Regions from separate parts of the Kosakonia sp. N21 genome, predicted to be linked through region 3. Evidence: riboswitches for the same ligand, from Rfam matches in the RefSeq annotation. Region 3 holds a riboswitch; each other region holds the start of a gene.

Region 1 (3,275 bases), on a different contig from region 3:
AGCAGAAGTGGGCGATTTTGCCGGACTCCTGCGGCAGGGTTTCATCGTGATAAGCACGGGCGGTAAAGGGATCCAGCGCGAGATTAAACTGATCTTCCCAGCGGAACTCAAAGCGCGCTTTCGACATGGCGTTATCGCGGATCTGTGCGCCAGGGTGGCCTTTTGCCAGGTCAGCAGCATGGGCGGCGATTTTGTAGGTGATTAAGCCCTGTTTAACATCCTCTTTGTTTGGCAGGCCCAGGTGCTCTTTGGGGGTGACATAACAGAGCATGGCGCAGCCAAACCAGCCAATCATTGCTGCGCCAATGCCGGAGGTAAAGTGGTCGTAACCCGGTGCGATATCGGTGGTCAGCGGTCCAAGCGTGTAGAACGGCGCTTCGTGGCAGTGCTCCAGTTCTTCGGTCATATTGCGGCGGATCATCTGCATCGGCACATGCCCCGGGCCTTCAATCATCACCTGCACGTCGTACTCCCAGGCGATTTTGGTCAGTTCGCCCAGTGTGTGCAGTTCGGCAAATTGCGCTTCGTCGTTGGCATCCTGGATTGAACCCGGACGCAGGCCATCGCCGAGCGACAGCGAGACATCGTAAGCGGCGCAGATTTCACAAATTTCGCGGAAGTGGGTGTAAAGGAAGTTCTCCTGATGGTGGGAGAGGCACCACTTCGCCATGATCGACCCGCCACGGGAAACAATGCCGGTCAGGCGCTGCGCGGTCATCGGGACGTAACGCAACAAGACGCCTGCGTGGATAGTGAAATAATCCACCCCTTGTTCCGCCTGTTCGAGCAGCGTATCGCGGAATGCCTGCCAGTTGAGATCTTCGGCGATCCCGTTGACCTTCTCCAGCGCCTGGTAGATCGGTACTGTACCGATCGGCACCGGGCTGTTACGCAGGATCCATTCGCGGGTTTCGTGGATATAGCGCCCGGTGGACAGATCCATCACCGTGTCTGCGCCCCAGCGGGTTGACCACACCAGTTTTTCCACTTCCTCTTCGATGGACGAGGTCACTGCTGAGTTGCCGATGTTGGCGTTCACTTTCACCAGGAAGTTACGTCCGATGATCATCGGCTCTGATTCCGGGTGGTTGATGTTGGCCGGAATGATCGCGCGGCCCGCGGCGACTTCATTGCGCACAAACTCCGGCGTGATATTGTTCGGCAGGCGGGCGCCAAAACCTTCGCCCGGATGCTGTCTGCGCAGCACTTCGCTGCGAATACGTTCGCGGCCCATATTTTCGCGAATGGCGATAAATTCCATTTCCGGCGTGACGATCCCTTTGCGGGCGTAGTGTAGCTGGGTGACGCGTTGACCGGCTTTGGCGCGGCGCGGCGTCAGCAGCCCGTTGAAGCGCAGCTCATCAAGGCCTTCATCCGCCAGACGTGCGTTGGTGTAAGCCGAACTGCGTTCATCAAGCGTTTCACTGTCATCGCGCGCGGCGATCCAGGGGGCGCGTAGCTTGGCCAGACCTTGTTGCACATCGATGGTGACTGCCGGATCGCCATACGGGCCGGAGGTGTCGTAAACCGGTACAGCTTCGTTCTCTTCAAACTGAGGATGCTCTTTTGTGCCGCCAGTCAGCGTTGGGCTGAGCCGGATTTCGCGCATTGGGATGCGGATATCGGGCTGTGAACCGGTGACGTAAATACGGTGTGAGTTGGGGAAAGCGGTGCCTTCCAGCGTGTCGATAAAGTGTTGCGCCTGGGCGCGTTGTTCACGGCGTGTAAGTTTTGCAGACATAGCTCATTCCAGAATTAAAAGGAGATGGCTTGTCAGACGACGGATGGAGTAATGGCAACAAACCGCCCGTAAGGGTGGTTGATGTGAATGGATTACTCTTGTTCCCTTCGCAGGTCTTAACCCGATCAGGTTCCGCGGATCCCGAATTAACGGTCTCAGCCTTTTCCACTTCATCTTTCGCGCCGCTTCGCGGTATTGCGAATCATGTAGTGGAGAGATAGGCACTCCGACAAGAAAAACCCCCGTCCTCAGACGGGGAACTGCTTTTTAAACTACGCGTTACTTTTTAAGAATTCAAGCAGGGCGCGCCATGCCGCTTTCGTCATTGGCGCTCTCTTTGAGATTGTTATCAAAAGCCAGCACGATCAGTTTGTCCTCCAGCATAAAGCGGGCCTCCAGCGCCTCGCCGATGTCGGAAAGCGCCTGCTGGAATTCCAGACAGTTATCATCATCAATGGCGTTTTCCAGGCTGGTATCGTAGTAATTCATGATTTCGAGGGTGTTGGCTTCCAGCAGCGGATAGAGCTGGTTAGCGATTAAAAGTGGATTGCTCCCTTCCATTTCGCGAATGACGCGTTCATAAATACTGAAGTGACCTGCGGAGAGGTACTCCACCAGGTTGTGACAGAAATCGTCCAGCGCTTTTTCATTAAGCTGCATGTACGATCCTTTGCCAGGCTTAATGCCAACCAGATTGTAGTAAGAAACGAGAAGTTGCTTACGTACTAGCAGCCAATGGTCGACAAGTGTGTTACTTCCTCCAACGCGCTCTGTCAGGCTTTCTAACTGGTTTAGCATAATTGGCTCCGCAATATGTAAGTGAAAAAATGCTCACCCAAATGTAATAATAATGTTAACAAAACGCCAGTGAAGCTAAGGTAGTGCACCAAATGGTACGTATTATTGACGCCCGGGATCATGGCTGGTGGATAGTAAGCCATGAACAAAAATTATGGTTGCCCGGTGGAGAATTACCACACGGGCAGGCAGGAAATTTCGATCTTGTGGGGCAGAGCGCGCTTCATATCGGTGAATGGCAGGGCGAACCGGTATGGATGATCCGCCAGAATCGCCGCCAGGACATGGGATCCGTACGCCAGGTGATCGATCAGGACGCCGGGCTGTTCCAGTTGGCCGGGCGCGGCGTGCAACTGGCGGAATTTTACCGTTCACATCAGTTTTGCGGTTACTGCGGGCACACCATGCACCCGAGCAAAACCGAGTGGGCAATGCTGTGTGATCACTGCCGTGAGCGCTACTATCCGCAAATAGCCCCCTGCATTATCGTCGCCATCCGCCGCGATGACGCGATTCTTCTGGCGCAGCATACGCGCCATCGTAACGGGATTTACACTGTGCTTGCCGGGTTTGTTGAAGTAGGCGAAACCCTGGAGCAGGCGGTGGCCCGTGAAGTGATGGAAGAGAGTGGCATTAAGGTTAAAAATTTGCGTTATGTTACCTCTCAGCCATGGCCCTTTCCCCAATCATTAATGACTGCCTTTATGGCGGATTATGACAGCGGTGATATTCATAT
Region 2 (3,275 bases), on a different contig from region 3:
ATGTTGCATTTACCGGAACATCTGCGGGTTCTCTGCGATCTTCGAACCTTGAAGCTGGAGTCAGGAAGTTTTGTTGAGGAGAGCTTACGCCCCTATTACAGTGATGTGCTCTACAGTCTGAAGACCGTCGCGGGAGAGGGGTATGTGCATGTCCTGATTGAGCATCAATCAACTCCGGATCAATGCATGGCATTCCGGCTGCTTCGTTATGCTGTTGCGGCCATGCAACGGCACCTGGATACCGGGCATAAAAAACTGCCTCTGGTTATCCCGGTATTATTCTATACCGGTAAACGTAGCCCGTATCCCTACTCAACCAACTGGTTGCAACTGTTTGATTTACCTTCGGTGGCGGAAATACTCTATAGTCGTGATTTCCCGCTGGTGGATGTGACGGTGATCCCGGATGACGAGATCATGAATCACCGCAGTATTGCGGCACTGACATTGTTGCAAAAACACATCCATCAGCGTGACCTCAGTGAATTGCTGGACAAGCTTGCCACGCTCTTACTGACCGAATACATGACAGGACAGCAATTGGTTTCACTGATAAACTACCTCGTACAGGCTGGCGAAACATCCGACGCAGAAGCCTTTGTCCGTGAACTGGCGCAGCGGGTGCCACAGCATGAGGATCAACTGATGACTATCGCGCAACAGCTAGAACAAAAAGGCATTGAGAAAGGTATTGAGAAAGGCATCGAAAAAGGTATTCAGCTTGGAGAGCAGCGCGGTATTGAGAAGGGGCGCAAGGAAGAAGCGCTACGGATTGCCCGCACCATGCTTCAGAATGGCCTCGATCGCAACGTGGTGATGGAAATGACAGGCCTCGGCGAAGAGCAACTCGCGCAGATCCGTCACTGATTTCGCTACTGCAACCTGCCGTGGGCGATGAGCGTATCGCTGTCGCCGGATGCACATCTTCGCTGCCGCTTTATCTGCTGACCGGGACGCACTGTCCCTTTGACTTATGTTTGGCTACTGATATTTTCGCCGTACTTTCTGAATAATGAACATCAACAGCGCAGTAACAACGAGCATGAGTAGGAGCAGCACCCAAAGAAACGATGGATCAGCTTCGCCATCAGCAAATCCCAACCCGGTGCGGTTCAGAAAATCATTACTGATTTGAGACAAATAATCGACCAGTCCGCCCAGAGGGAACAGCACGATAAAGAATGAAGCCACAAAGCAGAGCAAACCGATCAGTATGTTAATTGTTAAATTTGCATGACGCATAATCAGTCCGCCCTGTTACGTCTATACGCCCATATGCCATTAATCCTTTACCTCCTGGCACTCGAACTTTTTTACGTGCAAGTAATGAGGTTCTGACTAACTGGAAATCAGGAATGTTATAGAAAGTTATGCATCCCCACGACTCCCCCTCACCATTTGGGCGCAACGGGTGAAGCCGGAAAGATCCTCTGTCAACGCCATTAACGAAAACGTGATCACTCATTGTGGAGGCATTGAACAATCCAAACCACTCATCGTGATTTGTTCCATTCCTGAAATCCTTAACAAATCGCTCGACCTGATTGGCAATACTCCCGGACGGGGCATCAACGATCCAGTAAGTGCCGACAGGCAAAGCCGCATTTCGTATAAATGCACACTCTGCGATGTTGGTTACTGGTGCTATCCCCGAAAACACTGGAAACGTTCCGACACCGTAAACATGAAGTTTAAGCCGTCTCCCGTCTGCGGATACGTCGTTGTAATCCATCCTGCAAATCTGCATAACATAAAACTCCCTGTAGATTTGCGGGTTATGTTACCGCCGATTTACCCAGACAGCCATCCTTAACCTCTGATTTTGGGACATATTTGGGACACAAGTTGGGACACAGCGCATTTTTAAGGGTTGTGTCTTTGGCTTCCCGCTGGCATGATCCTGAACAGGGATTAACGGGACGTTAATCGCAATTTTTTGATTTTAGAGTAAATGACTCGGGGTGCCCTTCCTTGTGAAGGCTGAGAAATACCCGTACCACCTGATCTGGATAATGCCAGCGTAGGGAAGTCAGATGCCTGCCCGGCATCCCTTCTTCACGCCGGGCAGGAGCGAATTTATGCAACCTGACCTGCTTGATCGTGCGCAAACTGCGCATGCGTTACAGCAATTCCGCCGCCGTTCTCCTCTTGTACACTGCATGACCAATGACGTTGTGCAAACCTTTACTGCCAACGTGTTGTTAGCGCTGGGCGCGTCGCCCGCGATGGTGATTGAACCCGAAGAAGCGCAGCAATTTAGCGCCATTGCCGATGCGTTATTGATTAACGTTGGGACGTTAACCCGTGAACGCGCCGATGCGATGCGTGCGGCGATTGACGGCGCGCGAGCGGCGGGCACGCCCTGGACACTGGATCCCGTTGCTGTCGGCGCGCTGACCTTCCGCACGCAGTTCTGCCAACAGCTTCTTACGTTGCAACCCGCCGCCATTCGCGGTAACGCCTCGGAGATCCTGGCGCTGGCCGGGATGAGTGCAGGCGGGCGCGGTGTTGACACGACCGATACCGCCAGCACGGCGCTACCCGCTGCACAAACGCTTGCACGGCAAACCGGTGCGATTGTGGCCGTGACCGGGGAGGTGGATTACATCACGGATGGCGAGCGCACCCTGATGGTCACCGGCGGTGATGTGCTGATGACGCGTGTGGTTGGCACCGGTTGTGCCTTGTCGGCGGTGGTGGCGGCCAGTTGTGCGCTGGAAGGCGACCGGCTGGTCAATGTGGCTGCCGCTTGTGCCTTTATGGCGCAGGCGGGCGGTCTGGCGGTGACGAAGAGCACCGGACCGGGCAGTTTTGTGGCTGAATTTCTCGATGCGCTGTATGCGATGAACGGGGAGGGGCAGCAATGAAACGGATCAACGCCTTAACCATTGCCGGAACCGACCCCAGCGGCGGGGCCGGGATCCAGGCTGACCTGAAGACCTTTTCCGCTTTAGGCGCTTATGGCTGTTCGGTGATCACCGCACTGGTGGCGCAGAACACCCGTGGGGTACAGTCGGTCTATCGCATTGAACCGGATTTTGTCGCCGCACAGCTCGATTCCGTACTGAGTGATGTACGCATTGATACCACTAAAATTGGCATGCTGGCGGAGACCGACATCGTTGAAGCAGTGGCGGAACGCCTGCAACGCTACCGGGTGCGCAATGTGGTGCTGGACACCGTCATGCTCGCCAAGAGCGGCGACCCGTTGTTATCGCCATCGGCGGTGTCGGCGCTGCGTCAGCATTTACTGCCGCAGGTTTCACTTATTACAC
Region 3 (3,275 bases):
CATCGCGGCGCGGGTGGGATCAAAGTCGAAACTTAATGCCTGATAGATAGCCAGCTCAATGGTGGTCGCCTGCGGCCCGCCGCCCAGCGACAACACCGTGGCAAAACTGGCGAAACAGAGCATAAAAATCAGCGCGGCAACCGCCGGTATCTGGCGGCGCAGCCATGGCCACTCCACAAAGCGGAAGAAGGACCAGCCGCGCATGCCCAGTTGTGCTGCCAACTGCCGCTGCTCACCGGGGATTTGCTCCAGCGACTGCAACAACAAACGCGAGGCCATCGGCAGGTTAAAGAAAATGTGGGCTAACAAAATGCCCTGCAAACCATACGGCGAGAAGGTCCATTCCAGCCCAAGCGCGTGGCAGAGCGTGGCAAGCCAGCCCTGACGACCATACACGCTGAGGATACCGAACACGGCGACCAGCACCGGCAGGATCAGCGTCATCGCGCACAGGCGCAGCAGTGCGAGTCGGCCAGGAAAGCGCCGTCGGTAGAGCGCACGGGCAAGGAAAATCGCCGGGACGACCGAAAACAGGGCGGAGAGGAAGGCCTGCCAGAAGGAAAAACGCACCACATGCCACAAGTAGCTGTCCTGCAGGAACGCGGTGAGTCCGGTCGCCGGTGCGTTTTGCCAGAGTGCGAAAAATGCCGCCAGCGCCACCGCCACCATGAGGGTGGCGGCGGTGATGCCGGGGAGCAGCCAGCCTGCTATTAGCGGCTGACGGCGCGTTGCCATGCATTAATCCAACCCGCGCGCTGTGCGGCGACATCCTGCGGGCTATATTCGAGAGAGGTTTGTGGTTTCACCAGCGTTTCAAAACCGGCAGGCAACGTGACATTGCTCACCGGATACATCCAGTTGCCAGTGGGAATGGTGTTCTGGAAAGAGGGCGAAACCATAAATTTGAGGAATTTCCCGGCCAGTTCAGGCTGTTTGCTGGCGGCGGTGCGTGCGGCGACTTCTACCTGTAAATAGTGGCCTTCGCTGAAATTCGCCGCGGCATAGTTATCTTTTTTCTCTTCGATCAGATGGTAAGCCGGCGAGGTGGTGTAGCTCAGCACCAGGTCGCTTTCCCCTTTCAAAAACAGACCGTAGGCTTCGCTCCAGCCTTTGGTGACGGTGACCGTTTTCGCCGCCAGTTTCTGCCAGGCTTCCGGGGCTTTGTCGCCATAGACTTTTTGCATCCACAGCAGCAGACCCAGACCCGGCGTACTGGTGCGGGGATCTTCGTAAATCACGCGCCATTTTTGATCGCTTTCGACCAGCTCTTTCAGGCTTTTCGGCGGGTTTTTCAGCTTGTTTTTATCGTAAACAAAGGCGAACCAGCCGTAGTCAAACGGGACAAATGTTTCGTTTTTCCAGCCGCCAGGTACGCTGATCGCATCAGTGGCGACGCCGCTTTTGGCGAACAGATTTGTCTGCGTTGCGGCTTCCAGCAGGTTGTTATCCAGCCCCAGCACCACGTCGGCTTTGCTGTTTTTACCTTCCATGCGCAGGCGGTTAAGCAGCGAAACGCCATCTTCCAGCGTCACGAATTTCAGTTCGCAGTTACAGTCGGCTTCAAAGGCTTTTTTGACCGCAGGACCTGGCCCCCACTCGGCGGCGAATGAGTCGTAGGTGTACACGGTCAGTACGGGTTTGGCAAAAACAGGCGCTGCGATCAGCAGCAGGAATGGCAATGATTTTTTTAACACTTTGCACCTCAACATGGGTGGCAAAGGATTTTGAGCAATAGCCTCAAATCCCTTCGCCGGCGTTATCCGGATCAGGTTCGACGGGTATTTTCTCAGCACACGCCATGGCGCAGCACCCCGTTGAGAACGCCGCTATTGTAATGATTTGGTAAAAAATGCGAAAGCCTTATGGATCCGGCGGCGCAAACCAGGCGGATTTAAAATCGAACCAGCCTAACGTGTTCATACGCAGGCCGCGCATGGAACGCTGGCCCTGGATCATTAACCAGTGATGAATCAGCGGCACAATGGCTTTGCTGGCCAGCAGTTGCTGCGACCAGATGGCAAGATTCATTTCCCCTTTGCGCCACTGTGCGGCATCTGCCTGCCAGTCACGCTGAATACAGTGTTGTACCAGCGGGACCTCATACAGGTTAGCAAACACCGAGAAATCCAGCGGCAGGGTAAAGTTGGCGCTGTTGAGCCAGATATCGCTGGCGGCGTCGCCGCGGTGCCACTCCTCGTAATCCACTTCCTGTACGATCAGTTTCACGCCTTGCTGCGCCAGTAAAGTGCTCATGGTGCGGGAGAGCGCTTCGTGCTCATTATGCTCGCGATAAAACGTCAGGGTCAGGGTTTCCAGTCCGGCGGGCTTCTCTCCACTGCCGGGGCGCGCATGGTGCCAGCGTGGCAGCAGGCCATACGCCGGGAACCAGTAACGTTGGTATTGTTCGTTGGCATGCCACAGCAGATTGGTCGGCGAGAGAATCTGGCTGACCCATTCTCTGACTTCAGGGTTGGCGCCACGGCTGGAGCGGGCGTCGAACAGCAGGTAGTAGCAGCCTTCTTCGAGGCGGCTCTCCACGGCTTTTTCGCCGTCGGTCGGTCCCTCCAGCGTCAGGCCGCTGGTCGGTTCGTCGGCCAGGTCCGGTAATACCCAGACATTGACCTCATCGATCAGGGCGCGAAAGCCGAAGTAATCGTCAAAAGCATGGATCTTTAGCTGGTTGCTGGTATTCCGTGTGACGGCGTAAGGACCGGTGCCAATCGGTTGACTGGCGAAATTACCCAGTGTGTTCCACTCACGCGGCAGGATCATCGACGGAACATAGCCCATTAACCAGGGCAGCCAGTTATCCGGTTGCGTGAGATGAATATCCAGCGTCCACGGCGTGGGTGAGAGCACTTCGCGAATATGGGAGTACAGCGGCAGCGAGGTTGCGCGCTGGAGTGAGGCAATCACATCGCTCATGTCTAATTCACGGCCGTGGTGAAAATGGATGCCGGGACGTAAATAAAAGCGCCAGTGCAGAGGCGATATCGACTTCCAGTGGTGGGCAATATCCGCTTCCAGTTCCCCGTTTTCCTCATTTATACGCGTCAGCGCACTGAAGATTTGCCGCGCCATGTGGGTTTCGGAACGCCGCAAGGCTGTACCGGGCAGCAGGTTACGCAGTGGCCGGTAATAGAGCACGCGCAGGATATGCCGACCGCTGCGGAAGCTGCGACCGAGATGAGAGACCAACATCTGGCGAACCGCGGTTTTATCCCCCACCAGTTGCACAAGCTGATCGATACGATCCTGCTCCAGCAGATCTTCGG

What was found. A riboswitch is a leader RNA that binds a small molecule or an ion and turns the genes downstream of it on or off. The one in region 3 is predicted to bind thiamine pyrophosphate.
Region 1: it holds a riboswitch for thiamine pyrophosphate, as region 3 does, so the genes downstream of both, thiC (phosphomethylpyrimidine synthase ThiC) here and thiB (thiamine ABC transporter substrate binding subunit) in region 3, are expected to answer to the same signal.
Region 2: it holds a riboswitch for thiamine pyrophosphate, as region 3 does, so the genes downstream of both, thiM (hydroxyethylthiazole kinase) here and thiB (thiamine ABC transporter substrate binding subunit) in region 3, are expected to answer to the same signal.

Annotation. Positions count from the first base shown of each region.
Region 1 covers NZ_JBOBHR010000017.1:7,071-10,345, reverse strand. The annotation lists gene thiC (phosphomethylpyrimidine synthase ThiC) at 1-1,741, opposite strand, end outside; TPP riboswitch at 1,827-1,980, opposite strand; gene rsd (sigma D regulator) at 2,036-2,539, opposite strand; gene nudC (NAD(+) diphosphatase) at 2,632-3,275, shown strand, end outside.
Region 2 covers NZ_JBOBHR010000001.1:525,281-528,555, forward strand. The annotation lists gene ACQ3G7_RS02370 (Rpn family recombination-promoting nuclease/putative transposase) at 1-867, shown strand, start outside; gene ACQ3G7_RS02375 (hypothetical protein) at 982-1,242, opposite strand; gene ACQ3G7_RS02380 (DUF2778 domain-containing protein) at 1,217-1,747, opposite strand; TPP riboswitch at 1,948-2,044, shown strand; gene thiM (hydroxyethylthiazole kinase) at 2,079-2,867, shown strand; gene thiD (bifunctional hydroxymethylpyrimidine kinase/phosphomethylpyrimidine kinase) at 2,864-3,275, shown strand, end outside.
Region 3 covers NZ_JBOBHR010000003.1:521,542-524,816, forward strand. The annotation lists gene thiP (thiamine/thiamine pyrophosphate ABC transporter permease ThiP) at 1-735, opposite strand, end outside; gene thiB (thiamine ABC transporter substrate binding subunit) at 711-1,694, opposite strand; TPP riboswitch at 1,725-1,824, opposite strand; gene sgrR (HTH-type transcriptional regulator SgrR) at 1,861-3,275, opposite strand, start outside.